Regions from separate parts of the Priestia sp. VA7 genome, predicted to be linked through region 1. Evidence: riboswitches for the same ligand, from Rfam matches in the RefSeq annotation. Region 1 holds a riboswitch; each other region holds the start of a gene.
The links. Region 1 has a riboswitch for S-adenosylmethionine ahead of AC0C45_RS20505 (Na+/H+ antiporter NhaC family protein). Riboswitches for the same ligand answer to the same signal wherever they lie in the genome.
Positions count from the first base shown of each region.

Region 2: it holds a riboswitch for S-adenosylmethionine, as region 1 does, so the genes downstream of both, metE (5-methyltetrahydropteroyltriglutamate--homocysteine S-methyltransferase) here and AC0C45_RS20505 (Na+/H+ antiporter NhaC family protein) in region 1, are expected to answer to the same signal.
Region 3: it holds a riboswitch for S-adenosylmethionine, as region 1 does, so the genes downstream of both, AC0C45_RS22445 (methionine ABC transporter ATP-binding protein) here and AC0C45_RS20505 (Na+/H+ antiporter NhaC family protein) in region 1, are expected to answer to the same signal.
Region 4: it holds a riboswitch for S-adenosylmethionine, as region 1 does, so the genes downstream of both, AC0C45_RS09960 (bifunctional homocysteine S-methyltransferase/methylenetetrahydrofolate reductase) here and AC0C45_RS20505 (Na+/H+ antiporter NhaC family protein) in region 1, are expected to answer to the same signal.

Region 1 covers NZ_JBVQPN010000004.1:522,561-526,879, reverse strand. Annotated here, with positions in the region: gene AC0C45_RS20515 (LacI family DNA-binding transcriptional regulator) at 1-954, opposite strand, end outside; gene AC0C45_RS20510 (hypothetical protein) at 1,079-1,207, shown strand; gene AC0C45_RS20505 (Na+/H+ antiporter NhaC family protein) at 1,247-2,557, opposite strand; SAM riboswitch class I at 2,643-2,749, opposite strand; gene AC0C45_RS20500 (ABC transporter permease) at 2,851-3,618, opposite strand; gene AC0C45_RS20495 (ABC transporter ATP-binding protein) at 3,611-4,319, opposite strand, start outside.
Region 2 covers NZ_JBVQPN010000003.1:50,129-54,447, forward strand. Annotated here, with positions in the region: gene AC0C45_RS12645 (hypothetical protein) at 514-765, shown strand; SAM riboswitch class I at 846-956, shown strand; cobalamin riboswitch at 1,036-1,224, shown strand; gene metE (5-methyltetrahydropteroyltriglutamate--homocysteine S-methyltransferase) at 1,375-3,669, shown strand; gene AC0C45_RS12655 (acetate uptake transporter) at 3,811-4,319, shown strand, end outside.
Region 3 covers NZ_JBVQPN010000005.1:66,047-70,365, reverse strand. Annotated here, with positions in the region: gene AC0C45_RS22470 (arsenate reductase family protein) at 7-363, shown strand; gene gcvH (glycine cleavage system protein GcvH) at 499-882, shown strand; gene AC0C45_RS22460 (YusG family protein) at 962-1,207, shown strand; gene AC0C45_RS22455 (toprim domain-containing protein) at 1,389-1,739, shown strand; gene AC0C45_RS22450 (thioredoxin family protein) at 1,754-2,053, shown strand; SAM riboswitch class I at 2,234-2,341, shown strand; gene AC0C45_RS22445 (methionine ABC transporter ATP-binding protein) at 2,473-3,498, shown strand; gene AC0C45_RS22440 (methionine ABC transporter permease) at 3,491-4,159, shown strand; gene AC0C45_RS22435 (MetQ/NlpA family ABC transporter substrate-binding protein) at 4,177-4,319, shown strand, end outside.
Region 4 covers NZ_JBVQPN010000002.1:678,914-683,232, forward strand. Annotated here, with positions in the region: gene metH (methionine synthase) at 1-830, opposite strand, end outside; gene AC0C45_RS09960 (bifunctional homocysteine S-methyltransferase/methylenetetrahydrofolate reductase) at 831-2,669, opposite strand; SAM riboswitch class I at 2,777-2,883, opposite strand; gene AC0C45_RS09965 (YkvI family membrane protein) at 3,223-4,257, shown strand.

The DNA of each region.
Region 1 (4,319 bases):
GCTTTTACGCTCAATAAACCGAAAAGGGAGCTCAATTTTCTGAGGAACCTTGCTTCCCACTAATGTAAAAAGCGTTTCTCCCATTTCCTTAAGAGGAAGTTCGATCGTTGTTATTTGTAAATAAGAAGAAAGCGGATGATTATCAAAACCAATGATAGCTAATTCACCAGGAACTGAAATACCCGCTTGTTCGCACTGAGCTTTTATTCCGATAGCGACTTGATCGTTTGTTACTAAAAGCGCCTGAGGCCGATTTTTCATCTGCACTAGTTTTTCAACCACTTTTTCACCATCTGTCACGTTCAAACAGCCTTGAAAAACCCATTCCGGATGATAAGGCTGATTTATTCTTTCTACATATTCTTTGTATGCTTGTTGCCGCTGTTGACTATTCGTACCCGTCATTCTTCCAATACAGTAGCCAATATCCGTATATCCTTTTTCTTTTAAATACAGGAGCGCCTGCTTAAAAGCTGCATAATGATCAACGTATACGGAGCGAATAGAAGGATTCTGTACGTTTTCGCACACGGCTATCGGACCGTACTGCTGATAATATTCAATCGTGCTCCAGCTGCTTGCTCTAGAACAAATAATCACTCCATCAACTTGCTTTGTTTTTAGCATATGAAGCGCTTCTTCTTCTTTTTTTACATCATAGTTCGTCTGACAAATAACAAGCTGATACTGCTTTTCTAACGCCTGAGATGCCACTCCTTCTAAAAGCAGACTAAAATACGGATGATTAATAAAAGGCAAGACGACGGCAATCATATTTGTTTTCCCTTTTGATAAGTGAACGGCATTAATGTTTTGTTCATAATTAAGTTCGTGAATAACCTGCTCTACCAGCCGGCGTTTCTCTTCTTTTACATACGGATGATGATTTAGCACCCGGGATACAGTCGAAACAGATACACCAGCTTTTTTTGCGATATCTCGGATATTTGTCATGTTTTCACCTTTTTCTCTTGCGCTGAAACGCGTTTCATACTTTATTCTCATTATAAAGTGAAACAGCAAGAAGCTAAACCCGTTACCATCGTGTTTTTACTCATTTACGTAAGGAGGTCATTTCATGGGTATTTTATTATTCATTTTATTATGCGGAATTGAAATTGGAGGAGCGGCTTATGCACTTAAGCAGAACGAGACGCTTTGGAAGGAGTTAGATGATGAAAAGCCGACTGATTTTTTCAAACAGTAAAAAACCCTTAAAAAGAACATTCTTTTTAAGGGTTTGATATTACGCAGCTTCTTTAGATGACTTTGACTTTTTATTTAAACGAGGAAATCCAATTACAATTGCAATGATCCCGCAAACCGCTGTTAACATTGGGTAGAATGTAAATGGAATAATCTCAATCGGTGAAACTTTAGCAAATCCTGCTGCGAGAAGCATTTGTGCGCCGTAAGGGATAAGCCCTTGAACACTGCATGAAAACAAGTCAAGCAGACTGGCTGATTTACGGTTATCAATTGAATACTTATCAGAGATTTCTTTTGCTAGCGGACCTGCCGTAATAATTGAAATCGTGTTATTAGCCGTTGCTAAATTTGTTAAACTTACCAGTCCAGCGATGCTGAATTCTCCGCCTTTTTTCGTTTGGATACGTCGTGTTAATAAGTTCAATAAGAACTGAATACCGCCATTATAGCGAATAAGCTCAACCATTCCGCCGATTAGCAGAGATAAAATAATTAACTCTGACATTCCGCCAATACCTTCTGTCACAGTTTTAGCAAGAGAAGAAAGCGTGTAGCTTCCGTCAGCTAATCCGATCACGCCGGCCAATACAATTCCTCCGGTTAAAATACTTAATACGTTTGCACCAAATATTGCAGCGACTAAGACGCCCACATAAGGTAAGATTTTAAACCAGCTGAAGTCTTTAATTTCTACTGATGACGTGTTGCCTAGCGTCATTACAAGCAATAAAATTACCGTAACAATCGCTGCAGGAAGTACAATAAAAAAGTTCACTTTTAATTTATCTGACATATTTGTTTTTTGCGTACGAACTGCTGCAATAGTCGTATCAGAGATTACGGATAAATTATCTCCAAACATTGCACCACCAACAACGGCAGCAATTGCCAATGTAATGGATACATGCGCTTGCTCACTGATCCCTACAGCGATAGGTCCTAGCGCTGCGATTGTTCCCATTGACGTTCCCATCGAAATTGAAATGAATGCGCCAATAACAAAGATTCCGACTACCACTAAGCTTTGCGGAAGCACAGACAGAGCTAAGTTTACCGTTGAATCAACAGCTCCCATGCCTTTAGCCACTTGAGAAAAAGCACCTGCTAAAATAAAAATAAGCACCATAATAATGATATCAGGATGTCCTGCTCCTTTAGCAAAACGTTCCACTTTTACATTAAGTGAATCTTTGCGGTTCATAACCAGCGCCACAATGGCTGCAATGATAATGGCTACTAATACAGGCAGCTTATAAAAATCTCCCGTTATAATTCCTGATCCGACAAACAGGACTAAAAAGACGCCCAGCGGTAACAGCGCCCAGCCGTTTCCTTTTTGTTGTTCCATTCTTAACACCTCTTGTTTACGTAATAAAAAAAGACCTCTTCTTATTGATAAGAAGAGGTCTCTTATTTGTATCATAAGATTACCCTTCTCATCTTCCAAACGAAACATCGTCTGCTGGATTTGGCACCGCACTGCGTACAGCCAGTTGCCGAGACATCATAGGGCCAGTCCCTCCGTCTCTCTTGATAAGAAGTTTATAGTTGTTTTAAAAATAGTCTTTCACTACTGTAAGCTCTTTTTATTTAATTGTCAAATGCTATTTTAGAAAAATATATAGTGCGAAAATTCTCACATCAATTAGCTACGTCTCGTTTCAAAAACGCTGCCCATGCCACGCCCATAAAGAAGACAAAATGCGCCACCAAGATGAAAATGGAAAATGGAATTGTCATGCCGTCAAACATCGTCTTCATTCCGTCCATATACTGCACAAAGTTCGTGTTGGCGAACAGTAAAAATTTCCCCCACCATAAACCAAACTGTGATACTAGTCCTGTTACAGCTTTCGCCCCGATACTTACGACAATAGCCAGACTGGAAGCAAGCGCGCTGTTTCTAAATAAAGACGACAGCATGAATGCGAACGTCATCATCATAAACGTTTCCATATACGCACTGTCATACGTAAGCGTAATATTTTTAAGCAGCTGCGCATCTCCTTCTAGACTGGTAAATCCAAAGAACAAGGCTCCCCATACAAACGAAAAAAGCAAATAGCTCAGTAAATAATACAAGCTAATTAAAATGAGGGTTAGGTACTTGGATGCTAAAATCGTTGAACGTCTAGCAGGGCGAATTAAAAGAAGCTTAATGGTACCTGCCTCAAACTCTTTTGCAACCATTGCCCCTCCAACAGCAAGAGCGAAAAATTGAACGAGAATCAGCATACCTGAACTAAATGACAGGAAGTTCAAAATGTTGTCTTCTGTCCCTGCACTGTTTGCTACTTTTTTCATTAATAGAGCCATACAAAGAGTTAAAATACCGATGGTAATAAACGTGACTTTTGTGCTTCTTTTGTAAAACCATTTCATATGTTCATTTTGAATTAGCTTAAGCATGGTGCTCTCCTTCCGTAACGGACATAAACGAATCTTCAAGCGTCTCATACACAGGAGTGATTCGGTAGACTAAAATATCGCTGTCCACTAATTTTCTATTTACAGCTGGAATTTGTTCTTTTACAATCGCCACGTCGATAATATGTGATCTCATCGTTACTTCAAATTCTTGTGATAAAAGAGCCGCTGCTTTTTGCGCGTCAGACACCTCAAATTCTACGTACATTCCTTGGTCTTGACGATTTGGAGATAGATCTTGAATGGCTTTTAACTCACCGTCTTGAATAATGCCAACGCGGTCACATAATGCTTCTACCTCTTTTAATAAGTGGCTCGCGATTAAGATTGAAATTCCTTCTTCCCTGCAAAGCGTTTGTAAATATGTACGAAATTCTCTCATTCCCGCTGGGTCTAGACCATTTGTTGGTTCGTCTAGTAAAAGCAATGCAGGCTTATGTAAAATGGCTTGAGCTACTCCTAAACGCTGTCTCATCCCAAGAGAATACGTCTTCACTTTTGCATGAATGCTGTTTTCAAGCTTTACTAAAGCAATCACTTCATCCAAGCGTTCTGATGTGATCCCTTCATGCATATTCGCAAAGTGTTTTAAATTTTGATAGCCCGTCAGATAATCATAAAACTCAGGGTTTTCAATAATCGCTCCAATTGATTTCATAGCTGAAGTAAACTGTTCTTTTAAA
Region 2 (4,319 bases), on a different contig from region 1:
TGTTTTAAATGTAAGATGCTGAGATAAAAGTATTTTAGCTGAAGTGAAAAACGAACCACTAATCAAACACTTTGATTAGTGGTTCGTTTTTTTTGTTAGGGTAAACGTAGGTTTCATGTGTATAGATCTTTCTAGCAGGTGATTGGAGGACAAGACGAAGACTCCTGCGGGAAGCGAAGTCTTGTACGGAAATCAACTGCGGTGTCACAAGCGATTCAGCTCATGTATCCCATTTGCCTTTAGATTGAATTCATTTCGTTATGTCTCAACCTCTTTTGGGAAAATGTGCATAACTCTTAACGAAACCTTGTAGCAGAAGGTTCAGTCAAACGTTATAATAGATAATGAATGATGATATATTCTCTATATTTGTCATATATTTGTATTACATATGTAATTAAAGAAAAACATTCACTTGATATACTGTTTAATGACTTAACTTTATCTTAAAATTCACAGTGAACTGCCTGTTTATAGAGGCTTAGAATATACACAGCAAATGGAGGAGCAATCATGGCAAACGAAAAGATGCAAGAAGGACTTAATCGTTTTATCAAGGAAGATTTAAATGACCTTTTAGGTAGACTGTTCCCCTTAATGGACCGGGAGTGTGCCGAAGAAAAAAGAAAGCTTATTGAAACAGCAGTAGAGTACATTTATTCGTCAGGATATCACCAAGGAGCAAAAGACTTGATCGAAACACATCGAAAAGACGATTACAAATTGTTAAGACAAAAATTAGCGTCAGCACCTCCTGAAAACTAATTTTTTTGCAATTTCTTTTGACAACATAAATCTAAGGTGTTAAGATGACTCTACATTCAAAATATTATAAACAATTAAAACTCTTATTGAGAGAGGCGGAGGGACTGGCCCTGTGAAGCCCGGCAACCATTTAACATTCTTGTTAAAAAGGTGCTACATCCTGCAAAGCGTACAGCTTTGAAAAATAAGAGAGGATTTCATAGATACTATGCCTCTCTATTCATGATAGAGAGGCTTTTTATTTTATGTGAAGGTGTTTTGAATGAACAATTTTATAAAAATGCATCAGGTGCTGTGTAACGAATGTACGCAGCTTAAAAGGGAAGATCGGTGAAAAGCCGGCGCGGTCCCGCCACTGTAATGGGGAGCAACTTATTAACCACTGTTTCATGTTGAAATGGGAAGGGATAAGAAGCGATGAACCTAAGTCAGGAGACCTGCCTGTTGTATGCACTTAAGCTCTACGGGATATAGAGAGGAGTGAGGAATACGTGTTGAGAAAAACAGACTATCTCAACTTTAGTTAAGTATGCGTATCATCTCTCTTTTCATTTCGAAAAGAGAGATTTTTTAGTTTATCGATAAAAAAATATACAGGGAGTGGAAAAAATGAGCAGTGTAAAAAGTTCAAATGTAGGTTATCCAAGAATTGGTGAAAAACGAGAATGGAAAAAATCGCTTGAGCAGTTTTGGGCAGGAAAACTAGAGAAAGATATCTTTCTACAGGAAATTGAAGCTCTTCGTCTTGAGCATCTGAAAAAACAGCGTGACGCAGGAATTGAACTGATTCCAGTCGGCGATTTTAGCTTATACGATCACGTGTTAGATACAGCCGCTATGTTTGGTTTGGTGCCAAAGCGCTTTGAATATGACGGAGGACCGGTATCGCTTGAAACGTATTTTGACATCGCGCGAGGAACAAAAGGTGCGGTAGCTTCTACGATGACAAAATGGTTTAACACAAATTATCACTACATCGTACCCGAGCTTGAGGAATGTACGCCGGCACTTGTAGAAAATCGGCCGCTTCAATTTTACAAAGAAGCAAAAGAAAAGCTGAATATCAAAGGTAAACCCGTTATTTTAGGTCCAGTAACATTTGTGAAGCTGTCAAAAGGATATAAAGAAAGTGAGTTTGAAAAAGTAGTTGAACAATTTGTTCCGCTTTATGCAACTATTTTAGCGGAGCTGCAGGCAGAAGGCGTCGAGTGGGTGCAGATAGATGAGCCGGTTTTAGCTACAACGCTATCAAAAGAAGAAATCGCGCTGTACAAAGAAGTCTATCAAACTTTGAAGGAAGCGGCACCGAATGTAAAAGTCATTTTGCAAACGTATTTTGACAGCATTGATCACTATAAAGAAGTAGTTGCTCTTCCTGTTCATGGTATTGGCTTAGATTTTGTACATGACCGAGGCGAAAATCTCACGGCGCTTAATAAATATGGTTTTCCAACTGATAAAGTGCTGGCAGCAGGAGTGATTGACGGACGAAACATTTGGCGTGGAAATTTGGATGAACAACTTTTAACGATCAGTGAAATTGAAGAAGCCGTATCAAAAGACCGTTTGATTCTGCAGCCTTCATCAAGTCTGTTACATGTTCCTGTCACGGTGAAAAATGAAGAGACGATTGATCCAGTATTGAAAAATGCGCTCTCTTTTGCAGATGAAAAGCTACAGGAAATCACGCTGTTAACGAAAGCGGTACAGCAAGGAAAAGAAGCAATAGAAAAAGAAATAAGTGTAAGCAAACAAGCGATTCAAGCATTAAATGGATCATCTTTTCGAAATCATCAAGACGTGCAAAAAGAGCTGAAGCAGCTGCACAGTTATAAAGCAGAGCGCCAAGCGCCGTTTGACGTACGTCAACGCGTTCAACAAGAAGCGTTTCAGCTGCCGCTTCTTCCAACGACAACGATTGGAAGCTTTCCGCAAACAAAAGAAGTGCGAAAAGAGCGTCTAAAATGGCGTAAAGGAGAACTAACAGACGAAGCGTATGAAGCGTACATTAACGAGGAAATCAAAAAATGGATTGAAATTCAAGAAGATATCGGCTTAGATGTCCTTGTGCACGGAGAGTTTGAGCGTACGGACATGGTTGAGTACTTCGGTGAGAAATTAGGAGGCTTTCAGTTTACGAAGTTTGGCTGGGTGCAATCTTACGGTTCTCGCTGCGTGAAACCGCCGCTTATTTACGGAGATGTCTCGTACGAACAGGCGATGACGATAAAAGAAACGATCTACGCACAGTCTCTAACCGATAAGCCGGTTAAAGGAATGCTGACGGGTCCGATTACAATTTTAAACTGGTCGTTTGTGCGTGATGATATCCCGCGCTACGACGTGGCAAATCAGATTGCGCTTGCTCTTAGAAAAGAAGTAGAAGCACTTGAAAGTCGGGGCATTTCAATGATTCAAGTAGATGAACCGGCGCTGCGTGAAGGATTGCCGTTAAAACGAGAAAACTGGAACAGCTACTTAAATGCTGCGGTGTATGCGTTCAAGCTAGCGACGGTATCGGTGCAAAATGAGACGCAAATTCACACGCATATGTGCTATTCAGAATTCGAAGAGATTATTGATGCGATCAAAGCGCTTGATGCCGACGTCATTTCCATTGAAACGTCTAAAAGCCACGGTGAATTAATTTATGCGTTTGAAGAACATACGTACAATCAAGGAATTGGACTTGGCGTATATGATATCCACAGTCCGCGCGTGCCGAAGCTTGAAGAGCTGACACGAAACATTGACCGCGCTCTAAAGGTGCTTGATCCTGCATTATTTTGGATTAATCCCGACTGCGGCCTTAAAACAAGAGGAATCAGCGAGACGGTTGAAGCTTTAAAAGTGATGGTTGAGTCTGCAAAACAAACAAGACAAAATTTATTACAAAACGTTTGATAACAAGAAAGTAAAGACCAAGCAGTGTAAACGCTACACTGCTTGGTCTTATGGGTTTTTAAAGGCCAAAAATATCCATTGACACTTCCCGTAGATTTTTGTATCTTTTTAAAGGTGTTTTTAAAATCAGGGAGGTAAAACATGAGTAACAACAGTACGCAGCACGTTAAAATTGTAACAGCAGATCCATCAGCGCTAGGCCTATTCGGACTTGCCATGGTGACACTTGTTGCATCGTTTCAAAAGCTTGGGGTAACCGATGGTGTTTCATTGGTATTGCCATGGGCAATTTTTTTAGGCGGGATAGGGCAGCTAATCGCGTCTATGCAAGATTTCAAACATAATAATATCTTCGGCGCAACGGCTTTTGGTGCCTTCGGTTTATTTTGGTTAGGTGTCGGCATGACATGGCTTATTCAGCTTGGAGCATTTGGGGAAGCGCTCGCAAAAGAAGCGGATCCGAAGCAGCTCGCATTTGCTTTTGTCGGCTACTTAATTTTCAGCGTTTTTATGACAGTTGGCGCAATGGGCACTCATAAAGTATTATTTATTATTTTTGTGTTGATTGATTTCTTATTTATTGGATTATCGCTAAGTACATTTGGTGTGGCATATGAATACACGCACTTACTAGCGGCAGTGTCAGAGCT
Region 3 (4,319 bases), on a different contig from region 1:
GACGAAATGTCATTATTTTTTTATTCATATCCAAAGTGTGGGACGTGCCGAAAAGCAAAGAAGTGGCTGGATGATAACGGAGTAGCGTATGAAGAAATTCATATTGTAGAAAACCCGCCAACAAAAGAGCAGCTGCAGTCTTATTATCAGAACAGCGGCTTAGAATTAAAAAAATTCTTTAATACAAGCGGTAAAAAATATCGCGAATTAGGGCTTAAAGATAAAGTAAGCAGTGCGAGTGAAGATGAACTTCTGTCTATTCTTGCGTCAGATGGCATGTTAATTAAGCGTCCGCTGCTAACAGATGGACAAAAAGTAACGCTTGGTTTCAAAGAAGAGCAGTTTGAAGACGTGTGGAAGTGAGTTTTCAAATAGAAAATTTTTACCTTTTACGTTACACTGTTAATAGGAAGTTATTTTAGGTTGTAGAAAGTGTTCTCCACGTTGAAGGCGCTTTTTATATAAACAAATTACGATACATATTTTGGAGGGATTAAGATGAGTACACCAAAAGATTTGCGTTATTCTGAAGAGCATGAATGGGTAAAAACAGAAGGAGACGTTGTCCGCGTAGGTATTACACATTTCGCTCAAGCTGAGCTTGGAGACATCGTATTCGTTGAACTGCCAGAAGTAGGAGCAACAGTAGAAGCTGACGAGCCGTTTGGCAGCGTTGAATCAGTAAAAACAGTTTCTGAGCTCTATGCACCAATTAGCGGTGAAGTTGTAGCAGTAAACGACAACTTAAGCGATAGCCCTGAACTTGTTAATGATTCTCCATACGAAGAAGCATGGATGATTACAATCAAACCATCTGATTCTTCTCAAGTAGACAAGCTAATGACAGCAGAGCAATACGAAGAAATGACAAACGAAGGATAATATTCCTCCATAAATTGTCTTTATGAAAAATTTTTGACTGGACACTCTATTAGTAAACAAGCTAAAGGAGTGTCTTTTTATGTTTGAAAAACAAAAAATGGACGTTACAGATCGCGTTACAGCTAAATTTCATGACGGCGGTATGAAATTATATGTTGATAAGCAGCCAATTGGTGAAGTTAGTTACGGAACAAGCGGCAATGAATACCGCTTTGAAGAAGGATATTCGCAAGAAAATAATAAGTTCTACCAATATACGGACGTACAAAAACAAGGTGAAACGCAAAAATATACAGACTGCGACGAAGAAGCAGGATGGTGCTAAACAGTGGCAACTGCCGCTGTTTTTCTTGTTTTATGGAAACAATATGGCTTAAGCTGCCTTTTAAAACAGTTCTTTCTTGCAAATTTCTTTTAAAAAACAGGTGAACTGTGATACATTAACGAATATTGTATAGCATAAAGAAATGATGTTACTATACAACTGACGATTATGGGTGATGAAAATGGGGCTAATTGAAATTGAAAAAGTAATTATTGTTGAAGGAAAATCAGATAAAAAACGTATCCAAGATATCATTCGAGAACCAATTGAAATTATTTGTACAAACGGTACGATTAGTTTATCAAAGCTGGATGAAATTATTGACTTTACGTTTAACAAAGAGGTATACATACTCGTTGACTCTGATGATTCAGGGAATAAGCTAAGAAAACAATTTAAACGAGAGCTTCCGGAAGCAGAGCATCTATATATTGATAAAATGTACCGAGAGGTTGCTGCCGCCCCTAGAAATCACATAGCAACAGTATTACTGAGTGCCAATATCGATGTTAATGCAGAATTTTTAACATAAAAGGAATGAGCAACATGCAAGAATGGAGCGAAAAACAGCTTGACGATCAGTTAAAAGAAGGACAAAGAGCGTTTATCTTTTTCCATACACCTTTTTGCGGGACATGTCAGCTGGCAAAAAAAATGTTAACCGTAGCAGAAGCGATGCTGCCCGGTGTGACCATCGGAATGAGCAATTTAAATTATATGCCCTCAAAAGCAGAAGTATTTTCAATTGAAAGTGTACCTTGTTTGATTGAAGTGAAAAATGGCGAAATGGTAAAAAAACTCTATGCGTTTCATTCCATCGAGCACGTACTTGAAGAGCTTCGATAATCAAACGTTTGTTTAAAATGAAGAAATTGAAAGAGAGCAAACCATTGGGATTGTTGAAATCTTGGGATATTATCCCAAGAACAAAATCTGTTGACAGCCTATCTGACACATGCTAAAATCACACTCATGAATGTTCATAAATGAATGAATATTTCCCAAAAACAAAATAATTGTTGCGAACTCTTATCAAGAGAGGTGGAGGGACTGAGCCCTGTGAAACCCGGCAACCGTCAGACTAACTGAAATGGTGCCAATTCCTGCAAAGCTATGCGCTTTGAAAGATGAGAGAAAGGATTAAATATCGAGCCTTTCTGTCATGCGCAGAGAGGCTTTTTTAATGGGGAAAATTGTTTTACGGCTTTTTTATCCTATAGGACAACCTAACATAATTAAGTTTTTATTAAAGAAGGTGAAGAAATATGATTACATTAACAGACGTTACAAAAATTTATCAGGCTAAAAGCGGTCAAGTAACAGCTGTTGATAATGTGAATCTAACCGTTAACCAAGGTGAAATTTACGGAATTATTGGTTATAGCGGAGCGGGGAAAAGTTCTTTGATTCGCTTGCTAAACGGATTAGAAACACCAACGACAGGAACGGTCGAGGTAGCAGGTAATGATATTGGAAAAATTAAAGGCGGAAAACTCAGAAAAGCGAGACAAGAAATTAGTATGGTATTTCAACACTTTAATATCTTATGGTCGCGTACGGTGAGAGAAAATATTGCTTTTCCGTTAGAAATAGCAGGGATTTCAAAAGAAAAAAGAATGAAACGAGTAGACGAACTCATTAAGCTAGTTGGACTTGAAGGTCGTGAAAATGCTTATCCATCGCAGCTTAGCGGTGGACAAAAGCAGCGTGTTGGTATTGCTCGAGCGCTAGCGAATAATCCAAAAGTATTGCTTTGTGATGAAGCAACATCAGCGCTTGATCCTCAAACGACAGATTCTATTTTAGATCTGTTAGTAGATATTAATGAGAAGCTAGGGTTAACCATTGTATTAATTACTCATGAAATGCACGTCATTCGTAAAATTTGTCATCGAGTAGCCGTTATGGAAAATGGGGCAGTAGTAGAAGAAGGACAAGTGCTAGAAGTATTCAGAAAACCTAAGCAGCCGATTACAAAACGATTTGTTCAACAGATTTCTGAACCAGAGGAAACGTTTGAAACGATTGAACAAGTGAAAGAGCTGTATCCAAGCGGGCAAATTATTCAGCTGACGTTTGTTGGCGGAAAAGCAGAGCAACCGCTCATTACAACGATTTTAAAACAGTTTGATGTAACGATTAATATTTTACAAGGAAAGATTTCTCATACGCAAACAGGTTCATACGGAACGTTGTTCGTTCATTTAGACGGAGAATTAACAGAAGTTGAAAAAGTCATTGCATACATTCATGAGCAGCAGGTAGAAGTGGAGGTAATGACAAATGCTTGAGAAACTATTTCCAAACGTTATTTTAGATGATTTTATTCAAGCGACAAATGAAACACTATATATGACGGCTATTTCAGTTGTAGCCACATTTGTTCTAGGTATTTTATTGGGCTTGCTTTTATTTTTAACGTCCAAAGGACAGCTTTGGCAAAACAAACCTTTATATGCCATTGTGTCAGCGGTTGTAAATATCTTTCGTTCCATTCCATTCATTATTTTAATTGTTTTACTGATTCCATTTACTAAAGCATTGGTAGGAAGTATTTTAGGTGCTAATGCAGCGTTACCTGCTTTAATTGTTGGAGCAGCACCATTTTATGCGCGTCTTGTAGAAATTGGTTTGCGCGAAATTGATAAAGGCGTGATTGAAGCTGCTAAATCAATGGGAGCAACAACAAGCACCATTATTTTTAAAGTGCTTTTACCTGAATCGCTGCCAGCTTTAATTTCCGGTTTGACGGTAACAACGATTGCATTAGTCGGCTATACGGCAATGGCGGGTGTGATTGGAGCCGGAGGTCTTGGAAACCTTGCATATTTAGAAGGGTTCCAGCGCAGTCATAATGACGTAACGCTAGCCGCTACAATCTTAATTTTGATTATTGTATTTATTATCCAACTTATTGGAGATGCGATTACTGCAAAAATTGATAAAAGATAAAGGGAGGATTATTTATTATGAAAAAATGGCTTTCGGCTTTAGCATTAACATCTGCACTAGTAGTAGGATTAGCTGCGTGTGGATCTAACAATGGATCAAAAGATGAAAAAAAAATTGTCGTGGGTGCATCTAATACGCCTCATGCTGAAATTTTAGAACA
Region 4 (4,319 bases), on a different contig from region 1:
AACCCTTTAATTTTTTGAGCAAGCAGCTCAGGGGATTCATGATAATTGCCTTCTTCATCCGGAAGTCCAGCGTTTGGATAACAGCTAACTGCTGAAGTGGCTAGGTCTGAAAGAGAGCGAATATGATCCGTCATAAACTCAGGGCCTGTCGCGCAGTTAAGTCCGACTGAAAGAGGCTTCATGTGTTCCAGTGATAAGTAAAAAGATTCGATATCTTGACCAGCGAGAGTTGTTCCCATCGGCTCAATTGTTCCTGAAATCATAATAGGAACTTCGATTTTTAGTTTTTCAAACGCCGCTGTAATGCCTAAAAATGCGGCTTTTACGTTCAGCATGTCTTGACAGGTTTCGACTAAAAGCAAGTCAACGCCGCCGTCTAACAAACCTCGAGCTTGCTCTTCGTACGATTCTACTAACTCAGGGAATGTAATACCTCCGGTAACAGAGAGAGTCTTAGTGGTAGGACCGATAGCTCCAGCTACGAACCTAGGCCATTCGGGAGTTGAATATTTATCGCGGGCTGCACAAGCAAGCTTCACAGCTTCGATATTCAATTCATAAGCCAAGTGACCTAAATCGTATTCATCAAGTACGGTAGATGTTGAGCCAAACGTATTGGTTTCAATGATGTCAGCACCTGCTGCAAAGTACTCTTCATGAATGCGCTGAATCACATGAGGCGCTGTTCGAGTCAAATATTCGTTGCAGCCTTCATATTCTTCGCCGCCAAAATCTTCAGCGGTTAAATCAGCATCTTGAATCATCGTTCCCATTGCTCCATCGATGACGAGTATTCGCTTCTTTAGTTGTTGTTCGATAAGTGAGCTCATTTATATCTTCCTTTCTGATGTAACAAGTTGCTTGTCATGAATATAGCGTGTTAGAATTTCGGTCATTTCATAGCGCATAAACGGCGTAATTAAGTAAATACCGTCAAATAACTCATATGCTGTATCAATTAAGTTTTTTGCAATCGCAAGACCTTCGACTTCACCGCGGATTCGGTCATTTCCCGTTGCATCCATGCGTTCTAGAATATCTTCTGATAATTTAATTCCAGGTACTTCATGGTGAATAAATCGAGCATTTCTTGCGCTTGTTAACGGCATGATACCGATATATACCGGTGTTGTTAAATGTTTGGTTGCTTCATATACCTCTTCAATTTGCTTAGTTGAATAGAGAGGCTGAGTAATGAAATAGTGAGCCCCGCAGTCGATTTTCTTTTCCAAACGCTGAACGGCTCGGTCTAAGTGACGCACGTTTGGGTTAAAGGCAGCTGCAATGGAAAAATTGGTTTTTTGACCAAGTGGTTTGCCGGAATAAGATAGTCCTTCATTAAACTGAGCGATTAAACTAATCAAGTCAAATGAAGATAAATCGTAGACCGAAGTGGCGCCAGGGAAATCGCCAACTTTTGACGGATCACCGGTAATTGCAAGTACTTGATTCATTCCTAGCGTATGAAGTCCCATTAAATGAGATTGAAGTCCAATTAAATTTCGGTCGCGACAGGTAATATGAATAAGCGGTCGTGCTTTTGTTTCTTGCTGCATCAGTGTTGCCATTGCCAAGTTGCTGATGCGAGGTGAGGCAAGAGAATTATCAGCTAATGTAATAGCATCTACGCCGACTTTATCAAGTGCTTTTGCGCCTTCTAAAAATTTCGTGGGACCAAGCTGTTTAGGCGGATCTAGCTCGACGATAACCGAGCGGCGCTTCTTCACAATTTCATGCATATGAGGTTTATCCTGCTGCTCACGCTCTTGAACCGTAACGGCAGGTCTCATTTTAACGACTTTGCTTGTAATCGGAGGCAGGTCTTTTAAGGCAGATGACATTGCGCGTACGTGAGCTGGTGTTGTACCGCAGCATCCTCCAATTAAGCGAACCCCTTGTTCGCGGAATAAACGCGCGCTTTCTACAAAGTAGTCTTCATTTGTTTCATATTCCAGCTTTCCTTCCACATACGCCGGAAGGCTGGCATTAGGATAAGCAGATAAGAAAGCACGATCAGGAAGCGGTACTTCTTCAAGAGACTGAATCATATGATAAGGACCTAAACGGCAGTTTAGCCCGACAACATCTGCTCCCAGCGCCTCTAATTCTTTTAATGCATCTGCTAAAGGACGGCCATCTTGCAGTACGCCAATATCATGCAGGGAAACGTGGGTAATAATAGGCTTATCCGTTTCTTTTCTTGCCAGTGTAAGAACGGTTTTTAATTCTTCGAAGTCATAGTATGTTTCAAACAAAAGGCCATCCACGCCTTCATTTAAAAGCCAAAACATTTGTTCACGAATGCTTCGCTTAACCTCTTCTAAACTAATAGCGTTTTTTTGGAAAGAACGAATTCCGCCGAGTGTACCAACCACGTAAGCCTGATCTTTTGCAGCTTGTTTCGCTAATTTTACACCAGCAACATTGATGTCTTTGACTGAATCTTCTAATCCATAACGGGCAAGTTTTTGATAATTAGCAGCGTACGTATTTGTTTGAATAACGTTTGCACCAGCTTCTACATAGGCTCTGTGAATACGAGAAACCTCTTCTGGTTTGGTGATGTTTAGTTCTTCAAAACAGCTGTCGATACCGTGTGAGTAAAGGAGGGTACCAGTGGCACCATCCCCAATTAAAATTTTAGACTTTAAATCTTCAAGTAACCCCATGTCAAAACCTCCTTAAATTGTTCCGCTTCTATTTCACGAGTGATTCGTTTTATGCAATATGCCGATAAAATAGAAAAAGTCTTCTTAAGAAGAAGACTTTTTTCGCCTTCTTATCTTCCAAGCAATAAATTGCTTGCTGGATTTAGCACCATGTCTCTAACGACTGGTTGCTGAGGTTTCAAAGGGCCAGTCCCTCCACCTCTCATGATAAGAATCAATTGTATATAATTGAAACATATTTTTTTAAATAGAAAGAATACTTATTTAATAATTTATCTGATTTTTAGAAATTATACAACATTAAATTGTGAATTTCCAGCAAATATTGAGGAAAATTTAAAAGCTAAAGGGAAAATATCCGTATATTTTGTTTGGAAATGACTGTTATGTTAGGGGTTAAGGAGTTTTTTGTGAGAAATACAAAAAGAAAATGAAAAAAATAAACGAAAAGGCACAAGCGCTGGGATATGCGTAGATTTCCACGTAAAAAGGCTCGTCTTTTTTTTATCGTTTCTACATATAGTGAACTATGAAGGGTAGAAGGGTGATGGGCATGAAAAGGTGGAAACTCACGCTGCAGGTTGCTGCTACGTATGTAGGCACCGTTGTAGGAGCCGGTTTTGCAACAGGCAAGGAAATCGTTCAATTTTTTACACAGTACGGGGAACTTGGAATGGTCGGAATTTTGGTCAGCGGCTTGTTTTTTATTTGGCTAGGTTCAAAAATGATGCTGCTTTCGCACGCAATTGGGGCTTCTTCTTATCAGCAGCTTAATACATATTTATTTGGTGATGTGCTTGGAAAAGCGGTAAACGGTGTAATGATTGTCATTTTATTTGGAGTAACTTCAGTCATGCTAGCGAGTACGGGGGCAATAGGAAAAGAACAGTTCGGGCTGTGGCCTCCTGTTGGGATGATTTTTACAATTGTTTTAACTTATATATTTATCGCAAAAGGAATTAACGGTATTTTAATGGTTAATTCTCTTGTTGTGCCGATGATGCTTTCATTTGCTTTTATCATCTTTATGCCGAATATCAGCTATTTCTCACTGATTCAAACGAAGCCGGATTTAACGCTCGTCACGCAGTGGAAGTGGGCGGTTAGTCCCTTTTTATATATTTCCCTGAATCTAGCTTTGGCTCAGGCCGTTTTGGTTCCATTAGGAAGCTCGGTGAAAGATAGGAGCGTGATTAAAAAAGGGGCCGTAATAGGAGGATGTGTACTTACGTTTATGCTTGTTTCTACTCATCTTGCCCTTTCCAATTTGCCTTATTCATTTCAACTTGATATTCCGATGAGTGCGGTTGTTAAAAATATCTCAGCGTGGGTGAATGTTTTATTTACGGTAGTTGTGTTGGGCGAGATTTTTACTACATTGATTGGAAATGTATTTGGCATCGCTAAGCAGCTTCAGTCATTTCTTCCCCTCAATGACAAACAAGCTTTTGCATTTATTATCTTGGCTTGCTTTATTATTGGGCAATTCGGATATGCCCAGCTTCTTGAATTTTTGTATCCCATATTTGGCTATATTGGACTAGCTTTTGTATGGATGCTATGTATTAAAAAAGAAAAAATAAGCTAAAAGCTGGATTTTAAAGAATAGATGTGAAAAAACGAAGTTAAATGATGTGACAAGTCGTTTTT